One region of the Phyllobacterium sp. 22229 genome, then DNA from elsewhere that is predicted to be linked to it. Evidence: predicted binding sites of a transcription regulator. Region 1 holds the regulator's gene; each other region holds the start of a gene.

What was found. The regulator LexA, encoded in region 1, represses DNA repair genes until DNA is damaged. The targets are predictions, from matches to a motif close to TGTTCNNNNTGTGTTCNG.
Region 2: the regulator LexA is predicted to act here: its motif matches at 2,068-2,085, upstream of ACTJJ7_RS14545 (sel1 repeat family protein).
Region 3: the regulator LexA is predicted to act here: its motif matches at 1,687-1,704, upstream of recA (recombinase RecA).

What each region holds. Positions count from the first base shown of each region.
Region 1 covers NZ_JBQEPA010000001.1:114,465-118,562, forward strand. The annotation lists gene ACTJJ7_RS00520 (ComEC/Rec2 family competence protein) at 1-1,922, shown strand, start outside; gene lexA (transcriptional repressor LexA) at 1,916-2,635, opposite strand; gene ACTJJ7_RS00530 (substrate-binding domain-containing protein) at 2,874-3,902, opposite strand; gene ACTJJ7_RS00535 (hypothetical protein) at 3,978-4,098, opposite strand, start outside.
Region 2 covers NZ_JBQEPA010000011.1:26,779-30,876, forward strand. The annotation lists gene ACTJJ7_RS14530 (SRPBCC domain-containing protein) at 1-250, opposite strand, end outside; gene bla (class A beta-lactamase) at 465-1,349, shown strand; gene ACTJJ7_RS14540 (DUF2147 domain-containing protein) at 1,410-1,757, opposite strand; gene ACTJJ7_RS14545 (sel1 repeat family protein) at 2,229-2,495, shown strand; gene ACTJJ7_RS14550 (LysR family transcriptional regulator) at 2,559-3,419, opposite strand; gene ACTJJ7_RS14555 (hypothetical protein) at 3,529-3,741, shown strand.
Region 3 covers NZ_JBQEPA010000010.1:6,226-10,323, reverse strand. The annotation lists gene alaS (alanine--tRNA ligase) at 1-32, opposite strand, end outside; gene recA (recombinase RecA) at 470-1,564, opposite strand; gene ACTJJ7_RS13475 (carbohydrate kinase family protein) at 1,883-2,833, shown strand; gene ACTJJ7_RS13470 (pseudouridine-5'-phosphate glycosidase) at 2,866-3,795, shown strand; gene ACTJJ7_RS13465 (OmpA family protein) at 3,788-4,098, opposite strand, start outside.

The sequences.
Region 1 (4,098 bases):
GCGTGACGATGGATGTGATAGCCACGGAACGCCCGCTACTGCGCTATGCCCCGACAAGGCTGGTTGTCTCGGCCCGCGCCCTGCCTGCGGATGCTGCCATAGGCGGCGGTTTGCGCGGACTGGTGCATCTGCGCCCGCCATCCGGGCCGGTGCGATCGGGCAATTACGACTTTGCCTTCCACAATTACTACAGGGGCATCGGCGGCAGCGGCTTCTTTCTCGGCAGGCCCGAAGCGGTTGCCCTGCCGGAACCAGCTGATTTGACGACCAGAACATTGCTCATGGTTGCCACAATGCGCCAGACACTGACCGATCGCATTGCCGGTCATATGCCCGGCGAAACCGGAGCCATTGCCGCGTCGCTGATCACCGGCCAGCGCGATGGCATCAGCGACGCCACCAACAACGCCATGCGGCTGAGCGGCCTGTCGCACATCCTCTCCATCTCGGGATTGCACATGGCGCTCGTCGCCGGAATCGTTATCGGCTCGCTGCGTGCCGGCATGGCCTTTTTCCCGGACTTCGCCGCGCGCTATCCGATCAAGAAGTTTTCGGCCTGCGCGGCGTTGCTGGCGTCGGCGTTCTATCTGCTGCTCTCTGGTATGGACGTGGCGGCCCAGCGCAGCTTTGTCATGCTCGGCGTGATGCTTGTCGCCATGACGGCGGATCGTGCCGCCTTGTCTTTGCGCAATGTCGCTCTGGCTGCTCTGGTGACCATCGCCATCGCGCCGCATGAGGTGATGGGGCCAAGCTTCCAGATGTCCTACTCGGCCACCGCCGCACTGATCGCATTTTACGGCTGGTGGTCGCCGCGCAGGACCGCCCGGAATGCCCGGAGTGCATCCCGCAGCGGCCTCTTGCTGCAATTGCCCGGCAGGATCGGCGACCATGTCAGTGATATCGCCCTCACATCTCTGGTCGCCGGGTCGGCCAGCGCGATCTTTGCCGCCTACCATTTCAACAATACCGCGCCGCTTGGACTGATCGGCAACGCATTTGCCTTGCCCGCGGTCTCGGTTCTGGTCATGCCCTTCGCCGTACTGGCGCTGCTGCTGATGCCGTTCGATCTGGATTTTCTGGCATTTTCCGTCATGGAACGCGGCATCGACCTCGTGGTCTTCATTGCCCATCACGTGGCGGCACTCTCGCCCTCGGGCAATCCCGGTCCGATGCCGCAGCCGAGCCTGATCCTGATGAGCGTGGGGCTTGTGATCCTCATTCTCCCGTCATCATGGCTGCGCCTGTGCAGCCTGCCGCTGTTTGCTGCCGCCGCCCTGATCATGGCACGCGCAGCGCTGCCGGATATCGTCCTGTCGGAGGATGGCCGGCTGGCCGGTGCGCGCAATGGCACGGCGTTGATGATCAATCGCCCGCTGGGCGGTGCCTTCACCCTCGACAACTGGCGGCAGGGCTATGGGCTGGATCAGATCGTCAAACCGGCAGGAAGCGGCAAAGTAGCAGTGGAGGGCGCGTTCGAATGCGCCGGAAAGCTCTGTATCACGCGTGAACCGGGCGGCCTCATCATTGCCTATACGGATGATCCCGCGCAACGGGATGCGGCCTGCAACGCGGGCAATATTGTCGTGCTGGGCTTTGCCGGTGTCGAAGCCGCTTGCCCCGTGCCCGGCCCGATGGTGATCACGCGCCGCGATCTGGCGTTGAACGGCGCCGCCGAAATCCGGTTTGGCCCGGCTGCGCAAGGGCAGGGCGACCTGACGGATGTATCGAAAGCCACAGAAGCATTGGAGCAAAGGCTGTTGTCCGCCCGTCTGACCTTCGCGATAGGTCCGCCCAACCGGCCATGGAACAGCTATCGCATCCATTCCAATGCGGCGCGCAACCGGCCGGAGCGTTCACACAAGGCCCATGCGGCCAAAGGCGTCCCGAACAATGCCGAACGGGACGCGGCGGACGGTCAGTAACGGCGGATCAGGCCGACAAGCTTGCCCTGAACCCGCACGCGGTCCGGTCCGAAGATCCGCGTTTCATAGGCAGGATTGGCCGCTTCCAGGGCAATCGAGGCACCCTTGCGGCGAAACCGCTTGAGGGTGGCTTCCTCGTCATCGACCAGCGCCACGATGATTTCGCCGGGGCTCGCGGTGTCGCCGCGCTTGATGACAACCGTATCGCCGTCAAAAATGCCCGCTTCGATCATCGAGTCACCCTTGACCTCAAGCGCGTAATGCTCGCCGCTGCCGATCATATCAGGCGGCAGGCTGAGCATGTGGGTCTGGTTCTGGATGGCGGAAATCGGCACACCGGCGGCAATCCGGCCCATGACGGGAATGCTGACATTGGCAGGCATGTCCATGTCATTGGAGGCGCGCGGCTGCGGTTTCGGCGGGGCCACATTGCGTCCGAGACTGCCCTCGATGACGCTCGGCTCGAACTTTCTCTGGCTGTTGAGGCCGGGTGCGATGGAGTCCGGCAGGCGCAGGACTTCCAGCGCGCGTGCCCGGTTGGCAAGCCGGCGAATGAAGCCGCGCTCTTCCAGCGCGGTGATCAGCCGGTGAATGCCGGATTTGGAGGCCAGATCCAGCGCATCCTTCATTTCGTCGAAGGATGGCGGAATGCCTGTCTCCTTCAGACGCTCATGAATGAAGAGAAGAAGTTCATGTTGTTTACGCGTGAGCATCGGCGATCCTTTAGCAGGGAATCGGAAAAACAAAACCAGAACAAACACTATCTGTTCCAGCATTGTTCTACAAGTGCTTAATATTCCGTTGCGGCAATGCTGGAAGCTTGGTTACGGGGCATGTGCGGGCAGAAATGCACCCATTCGGGGCATTGTTCCGTCGGTTTCCAATTGGATATCACAGTATCATGACAGCTTTCGTCCGAATCGCCGAGCGCAGACGCTTGACCAGGCGATGTCACCGGCGCGGGGCGACGGGCGGACCGCTCGACTGGCGCAGGATAAGTTCTACGGGCCATATCTCGTGGATGTTCTCGACCGGTTCGCCGTCGAGGACACGCACCAGCAGCTCGGCAATACGCGACCCGGCGGAGCGGATCGACGACCGGGTGGTGGTCATGGCCGGCACCATGTTGCTGGCATTGAGATAGGGAAACACGTCGTCATGGGCGATCACGGAGACTTCCTTGCCCAGTTCGTAGCCCTTTGAGCGGATGGCGCGGAAAATGCCGAGCGCCGTCATCATCGAGCCGGCGAGAATAGCCGTGGGATGCGGCGTATAGGACAAAAGCCGCTGTGCCTCGTGAAAACCGGTCTCGTCGGAAAAACGTTCATGCACGATGAAGCGCGGATCAACGGCAATGCCGCGCTCGACCAGCGCTTCGCGATAACCCATTTCGCGGTGTTCGGAAAACGTATGGCCCTTCAGCCCGTCAATCATCGCGATATGCCGGTGGCCAAGATCGATCAGATGCGATGCCGCCTGCCGGAAGGCGCCGGCATTGTCGATGTCGAGCCAGGCATGCGGGGCGGCGATATTGGTTCGCCCGTGCAGCACGAAGGGAAATTTCGCTTCCGTCAGCATGGCCACGCGCTCGTCCATCAGGGTGGGGCCGGTGATGATGATGCCGTCCACGCGCTTGCTGGAAATCAGCCGCCGGTAAGCCGCAAGCTCGTCATTGTTAATGCTCGGGCTCATCAGCAGGTCCATTTCGTGCTGCGACAGCTGTTCGGCCAGACCGGAGAAGAATTCGCTCGTATGCGGGCCGAAACGTTCGCTGCGGTCGCGCGGCATCAGGATGCCGATGGCGCCGATACGGCCTATGGCAAGGCGGCGGGCATTGGCATTGGCACTATAGCCGTATTTTTGCGCCGCCTGGCTGACGCGCTCACGCGTGGCCTTGTTGACTTCGGGATAGCCGTTCAGGGCGCGACTGACGGTCGTTTGCGAGAGGCCCAGTTGTTCAGCCAGTTCCTTGAGTTTCATGGCACGCAATCCAATACGGTGTATTCAGGCAATGCAGATATGACTCCAAATACTAAACATAACCAGAGCCTAAATTCAAAGCGCTTTGGGTAATTGCTCGCGATATTGTGATCTTTGGTTGGCGAGATGCGGTTTCAGCGGTGCACCAACAGGGAATTCACATGTTGAGATATTTCGCATAATATATTGTAATTTA
Region 2 (4,098 bases), on a different contig from region 1:
CGACGATTTGCGTGTAGTGGCCGACCATCCAGGCCTCCTCGCCATCGGGAGAGCGGATGGACGAGCGATAGGCGCCGCCCTCTTTGAAATCCATCTGGCAGCTCGGGCAGGTGAAATTCTTCGGTCCCCACCAGCGCATGACATGTTCCGGCTGCGACCATGCCTTGAAGACAAGCGCTACAGGTGCATCGAGGATCCGGACGATTGTCAGTTCGTGATCATTGTCTCTGCGGGCCAGCGCTGCGGTCATGATTGCTCTTGCTCCCTGTGGCGAACCGTTTGCTCATAACTGATAGGTTAAATAACCTGATGGTTTATTACACTTTGATTTTGCCAAGGTCAACATTGCCGGGGCTCACTTTTTTGCGTCACACATTTTCCTTGGAAAGCGCCACATCTGGCATCAGTTTCCGCTCCGGCAAGGACCGCCTTGCGATTCACGATGTCGGAGATGGAGATGAAACATGTCAGGTCATATTACACGCCGCGCTGCACTTGTTGGGTCGATGCTGGTTGTTCCGGCTCTATCGCTGTCGATCAGGTCGGCCGGCGCGGCGCAGGAATGGGATTTCGAAACCGCGTTCAAAGACCTGGAGAAGGCAAGCGGTGCACGCCTTGGGGTTTCGGTGCACGATACGGGCAGCGGTAAACGCATCGGCTACCGCGAGAAAGAGTTGTTTGCCATGTGCAGCACGTTCAAGTTCTTTGCCGCCGCTGCCATTCTTTCACGGGTGGATCAGAAGAAGGAGAAACTCGACCGGGTCATCCGATATGGGAAGTCCGATCTTGTGACCTATTCACCCGTTACCGAAAAGCATGTGGCCGACGGCATGACGCTTTCGGCCATTTGCGAGGCGGCCATCACCTGGAGCGACAATGCTGCTGGAAACCTGATGCTCGATGCGCTGGGCGGATCGCATGGGATGACGGATTATGCGCGCGCCCTGGGTGATACGATCAGCCGGCTGGACCGGCGCGAGCCTGAACTCAATGAAGCCAAACCCGGCGATCCGAGAGATACAACGACGCCCGCCGCCATGCGTGAAAATCTGGAAAAGACCGTTCTCGGGACCGCCCTGTCGGAACCGTCGCGCAAGCAGCTCACCGATTGGCTGGTCGGCAACAAGGTTGGTGACAAGCGTCTGCGGGCAGGGCTGCCAAAAGACTGGAAGGTCGGCGACAAGACTGGAACCAGCGACAGCGGCATGGCCAATGACGTTGCGGTGATCTGGCCACCTGATCGCAAGCCCATTGTGCTGACCGTCTATCTCTATGATCCCAAGGGGACGCCGGACAGCCGCAACCTCATTCATCAGAAGGTGGCGCGCCTCGTTGCGGACCATATCTGACACGGACAAACAAACCCCCGCGGGAGCCGTGCGCTCCCGCAGGGGGCAGTGGTTTGAAAATTACTGGCGTGTCAGGCTTTCGCTCTTGCAGATGAGCCCGCCCAGAACGCAGCCGGACAGTGACAGGGTGTTGCCGCTGACGCTGGCCTTGCCATTATAGGTCTTGCCCTCGTCGAGCTTGTTGACCTGCCCCTTATAGGTCCCGCCCTTGCCGGACATCTCGCCGATGGATTTGCCTTTGTATTCACCGGTCAGCACCGTGCCGCAATACTTGTCCGCTCCGCAGGACGAGTATTGGATAAGCGTGCCGGTCGGCCGCTTCCACGTGCCGACGATCGGTTCTTCGGCCAGTACCGGACCGGCCATCAATACGACGCTGGCGCATGCCAATAAAAACGTGCGATTCATATGTTCCTCCCGATAAGGGTTGTGCGGCAAATGGGATCTCTCCTCGTCCATTTGCATGTCCCTTACGTAAACGTAATTCAAAAAAACCGTGAAAGGAAGCCTTGTGTGCGCCCGCAGCCGGGGTTTTTTGCATCCGGGCGGCGTGGAACGGCGGGGAGATTCCAGCCTGAACGGAGGCAAGCCCGGCAAAAAGAAGCTGCGCCTTGGTTAGCAAAGGCTTGAAATCGGATAACGGCATTTTAAGCGAATTTGATCCAAATGCCTGCAATTGCTGGGGCGATATATTTAATGAATTCCGAAGTTTACCAGTTGTTTTTGTTTTGTTTGGCTCCAGTTAATCATGCCCCTTAACAGCAATTTGAGGGCTGTGTGGCATTCTCGAAAACATCGAAAGAGCACGCCAAAACAAACAAATCAGGCGGTTCTCAGAAGTCTAACAGGGCTTATCGGTTTAAACAGGGACTCGGTAAAATGGCACGCTTTGATCTTCAGAATATCGATGCCGGACATGTCGGCGGCACCGCGGAAACGGACATCCTTTTCGAAATGGGCATCATGTATGCCACGGGCCGTGACTGCGCCGTTGATCATGTCGCCGCACACAAATGGTTCAACATCGCTGCAATCAAAGGCAGCGAACGGGCTGCGGAGCTGCGGGCCGAACTGGTGAAAACCATGACCAAGGCCGATCTGGCGACCGCCATGCGCGAAGCCCGCGAATGGATGACCACGCACTGAATGGCCGATGATTGGCGCGCGTTGCGTGGTTCGACACGAAAGAGTGGTTCCCTAGGGAATTGCTCACCCCATGGGTTGGAACGCATCGCGGATCACCTTGGCCATGCCGTCAATCGCCGGGCTCGTCATCCGCGGATTGCGGCGCAGCACCACATTTGATGAATCAATGACCGGGAAACCCTCCGCATCGGTCAGTTCACGGCAGCCCGGCGGAATATTGCTGCGCGCCAGCGGGGCGATGGCAAGGCCAGAAACCGCGGCTATTTTCAGCCCACCGCCCGTATCGCAGCTATAGGCCACGCGATAATCGATCCTGTTGCGCTCCAGCGATCCGATGGCGAATTTCCGGCACCAGTCCGACCGCTCATAAATCGCGATGGGTACGGGCGCGATTTCATGCACGCAATGCACCTCCGACGTGACCCAGACGGTGGGGTCGACAAACAAAACCTCGCCGGTTGTCGGCGGCTCCCAGTTGAAGATGACGGCAAGGTCAAGCTGATCGGCATCCAGCGCGGCCAGTTGCTGCGCCGAATATCCGCATTTGACCGTTACCTCCACCTGCGGATGCTGGCTGGCAAAGGCGGCAAGCGCGCGCGGCAGCACCGTATAGCCATATTCTTCGGGAATGCCGATCCGCACGGGGCCGCCGAGCGGCTTGGCCCGGATCGCCGCCATGGTTTCATCCAGCAGCGCGACGATGCGCTGCGCGTTGACGAGCAGCGCTTCGCCCTGGGCGGTCAGCGCAACGCCGCGTGAGCCGCGGGCAAAAACGCTTTCGCCCAGAACCTCTTCAAGCCGCTTGATCTGAATGCTTACGGCCGATTGCGTGCGTCCGATCTTTTCCGCCGCGCGGGTGACATTTCCGGCCGTTGCCACGGCCAGGAATGTGCGCAGCAGGTCACTGTCAAGCGGAGGATTCATGCGGCACCTGTGATTAAAATTTCGAATGACAGGCATAATTTCTATTCGTTTGATGTATGTCAATGCTTGGGTCAAGCATGGTGGTCGTTCACCATTCGAGACCAGTGCCATGCCGGTTTTCCGCCTGATTTCAAATCTTTGGAAGGTTGTGCAAAGCGCTGATCGGGAAGCGCGCCAACTCGCGGCCCTGTCACGCAAGCCGGATGAACATTTGCTGCGCGATGCTGGCGTCACGCGGCAGGACGTGGCCGGGATCGCCCGCTATTATCGCCTGAAACGGCTGCGGGCATACCTGCTGCGCGGGAACAGACGTCATCGCTGACGGCGCAGCCGGACCGGCGCTCACACTCTTCTTTGCGATTTCCACATTATTGACGCAATCAGGACGAGATTATCGGATTGATTGCAACCTAGCCGTTAGACTGCGTCGCGATGTGGTAGATCGTTGTTCGCAGGATAGGGTTGCAACCCAGCACGTTTTGAATTGCTGTGCTTTAATCGAGGAGGGGTGCAAAATGAGGGGCAAGAGATGTGCTTTATGACCTTAAGGTAATTATTGAATTTTTATTGTAAATATTAAAGAATATGTAGATTAAAATATATTAGTTATTATTATTTACAGAATTGATTATGTATTAAATATTATTATCTAGTTTATTTTATCTTTGTGGTGTGAATT
Region 3 (4,098 bases), on a different contig from region 1:
AATGTCGACCGGATTTCGTTGACGCCACTCATGTGCATTGCCTTCTGACTTGTCTCTAACCAAAGCGAAATAGGCCCTTTCTGCAACAAAGGGCGGAACGCAACGCTTGTAGCGATGCGACCGCGGCCTGTCCAGAAAATCCCTGTGATAATGGGCCTTGCTTATGAACAGCACAGCCTTTGAATACGCGCACTCTCCCTCATACCCAGCTTGTCGAAGCACGCACGGCCGCTCTGCGTGCTTCGACAAGCTCAGCATGAGGGAAGTCAGAGCTCTGCATGAGGGAAGTCAGAGCTCTGCATGAGGGAGGTCTGCTCCATATGTGGGAAGGTAGCGCTGCGTGCGGTGAAGCACAGTCTCGGCACGAGGGACGGTCTTGCAGCGTGAGAGCATTGTAAAAGAAAAACCCGCATCCGGCGGCCGGATGCGGGTGATGAAGCGCAGACCAGAACGGTCCGTCCTTAGGAGATCAGCCTTCGGCGGCCTCGGGTCCGTCATTGTCCTCGATATCGTCCGGGCCCTTGTCCAGCATCTGCTCGGCAATCAGACCGGCATTCTGGCGCAGGACCAGCTCAATTTCATTGGCGACTTCCGGATTGTCCCTGAGGAACAGTTTCGCGTTGTCGCGGCCCTGCCCCAGACGCTGGGAGTTGTAGGAGAACCACGAACCGGACTTTTCGACGATACCCGCCTTGACGCCCAGATCGACCAGCTCGCCCGTCTTGGAAACGCCTTCGCCATACATGATGTCGAATTCGACCTGCTTGAAGGGCGGTGCCAGCTTGTTCTTGACCACCTTGACGCGGGTCTGGTTACCGACCACCTCGTCACGCTCCTTCAGCGCACCGATGCGGCGGATGTCGAGGCGCACCGAAGCATAGAATTTCAGCGCATTGCCGCCCGTCGTGGTTTCAGGTGAACCGAACATCACGCCGATCTTCATGCGGATCTGGTTGATGAAGATGACCATGCAATTGGAGCGGGAGATGGATGCGGTCAGCTTGCGCAGCGCCTGGCTCATCAAGCGGGCCTGCAGGCCGGGGAGAGAATCGCCCATCTCACCTTCGATTTCCGCACGCGGGGTCAAGGCAGCAACGGAATCGACCACCAGAACATCGATCGCACCGGACCGGACCAGCGTATCGGTGATCTCCAGCGCCTGTTCGCCGGTATCGGGCTGCGAGATCAGAAGGTTCTCCAGATCCACGCCCAGCTTGCGGGCATAGACCGGGTCCAGCGCATGCTCGGCGTCGACAAAGGCGCAGATGCCGCCCTTCTTCTGGGCTTCGGCAATCGTATGCAGCGCCAGGGTTGTCTTACCGGAGCTTTCCGGCCCGTAAATCTCGACAATACGGCCTTTCGGCAGACCGCCGACGCCGAGGGCTATATCCAGGGAAAGCGAGCCGGTCGACACCGTCTCAATTTCCACCACCTGCTCATTGCGTCCAAGCCGCATGATCGAACCCTTACCAAAGGCTCTCTCGATCTGTGACAATGCCGCATCCAGCGCTTTCGTTTTATCCACCGAATTACCCTCAACTAACCGCAAAGAATTTTGAGCCATGTTACACTACCCCTGTGCTATCCATGAAGCCCGGATGCTCCGGCCTTTGAAGATATTTGTATCTGTTTTGTTCTCATTTGGCAATATGCACAAGCCATTGAAAAGCAACAATAACACAAAAATGTTCTTAAAATGTTCCGGAGTTGACCCGTTTGCGCTTGTCCACATGTTCCTCGTGCCTGGACAGCGGGAACGGGAAAACGGCGGCCGCCGGATTCGAATCGTTGCGGCGATTGCGTCAGGGCCGCAGGCAATCTAGAGAAGAAAAAGACCAAGTGTCTTGCAACCGATCATTTTGTTCAGCAAAAGCCACCAACCATGACTCAGGATTACACACCGCTGCTGTTTGCTGTCGGCGGCGCCCATATGGACCGGCGCGGCCAGAGCAGCGTTCCCTTCATTCCCGGCGCGTCCAACCCCGGCATCATGCGCGAAGAGCCCGGCGGCGGCGTCTTCAATGCACTGCGCCTTGCCGTGCGGCGCGGCGTACGGGCTGAAATGCTGTCGGTGCGCGGCGGCGACCGGGTTGGCGATGTCATCGGCGCGGCCTTTGAGGCCGCCGGAATCACAGACAGTTCCGCCGTGTTCATCGACCGGGCAACGCCGAGCTATACGGCGATTCTCGATGAGCAGGGTGACGTGGTTGCGGCCATTGCCGACATGGCGCTGTATGAACTTGCCCTGCCCCGGCAGCTCAGGCGACGCAAGGTGCGCGATTCGATTGAAGCGGCCGATGCGGTTTTCGGCGATGCCAACCTGCCATCCGAAGCGTTGCAAAAACTGGCAGAGCTGGCTGGCGGCAAGCCGCTCTATGCGCTGGCGATTTCCCCGGCCAAGGCGGTACGGCTGCGGCCGGTGCTCGGCAATCTCGCCTGCCTGTTCCTCAACCGGCGCGAAGCCTTCGCGCTGACGGGGCTCGGCGCCGATGCCAGCCTGCCCGCTCTGCACCGCGCCCTGATGGCGGAGGGGCTGCAGGCGGCCGTTGTCAGCAATGGCGGCCAGGCTGCGCTGGCCTATTCGAGCGCAGGCGCATTTTCCCTTTTGCCGCCCGAACTGAGCGGCATTGCCGACGTCACCGGTGCGGGTGATGCGCTGGCGGGCGGCACCATATCGGCGCTGATGCGCGGCCTGCCCCTCACGGACGCCGTGCGCGAAGGCTTTGCCGCCTCGGCGCTGACGCTGCAAACCCATTCGGCAACGCCGGTCTTCACATCCAGGATTTTCGACGCGGCACTTGCGGCCATACCGGCAGCCATGCCGCTCGCCTGAGCCAACGGCCAGACATGACAAAGGAAAGAACCATGACCACAACAGCCCTCAACCCGTTCACCGACATTGCACCGGAGGTGCAGAAAGCGCTTGCCGCCGGGCAGCCGGTGGTGGCTCTGGAAAGCACGATCATCACCCACGGCATGCCCTATCCGGACAACAGCCGCATGGCCGCCGATGTCGAGACGATCATCCGCGATGGCGGCGCCGTCCCGGCGACCATCGCCATCATCGATGGCCGCCTGAAGATCGGCATTTCGGCTGAAGAACGCGAGGCGCTGGCGCAGGTCAAGGGCGCCATGAAGCTGTCGCGCGCCGATCTGGCGTTTGCGCTGTCGGAAGGCCGCACCGGCGGCACCACCGTTGCCGCCACCATGCTGGCCGCGCACATGGCGGGCATCAAGGTATTTGCCACGGGCGGCATTGGCGGCGTGCACATGGGCGCGGAGACCAGTTTCGACATATCCGCCGATCTGGAAGAACTGGGCCGCACCCCGGTCATCGTCGTTTCGGCGGGTGCCAAGGCGATTCTGGATATTGAAAAGACGCTGGAAGTGCTTGAAACCAAAGGCGTACCCGTCGTCGTGCATGGGGCGGATATTCTGCCGGCCTTCTGGTCGCGCCAGTCGCATCTCAAGGCCCCCTTGCGCCTCGACACGCCCGAAGCCATTGCCAAATTCCAGGCAACGCGCAGCGCCATCGGCGTCAATGGCGGCATGCTGATCGCCAACCCCATTCCGCTGGAAAGCGAAATTCCGGCCGGCATCATGGGCGGATACATCCGCGAAGCGCTGGCGCGCGCCACAAAAAATGGCATCACGGGCAAGGCCGTGACGCCATATCTTCTGTCGGAAATCCTCGATATCACCAAGGGTGAAAGCCTGAAGGCCAATATCGCCCTGGTGGAAAACAATGCACGCCTTGCGGCGCGCATTGCCGTTGCATTGGCCAATATCAGGTAAGCGGCGAAATCTGCAGTTCGACGCGGCGATTCTGCGACCGGCCGGCTTCCGAATTGTTGGAGGCAATCGGCCGGTCCATGCCGAGGCCGCGAACGGAGAAACGCCGGTTGTCGATGCCCTGCTGCGTCAGATAGTTCGAAACCGACAGCGCGCGGCGCTCGGACAGGAGCTGATTGTATTTTTGGCCGCCGACATTGTCCGTATGGCCATAGACATCGATAATGCTCCGGTCGAACTTGCGCAGCACCACCGCGACTGAATTCAACGTTGCGTAGAACTGCGGCTTCACCGCGTCCTGGTCCG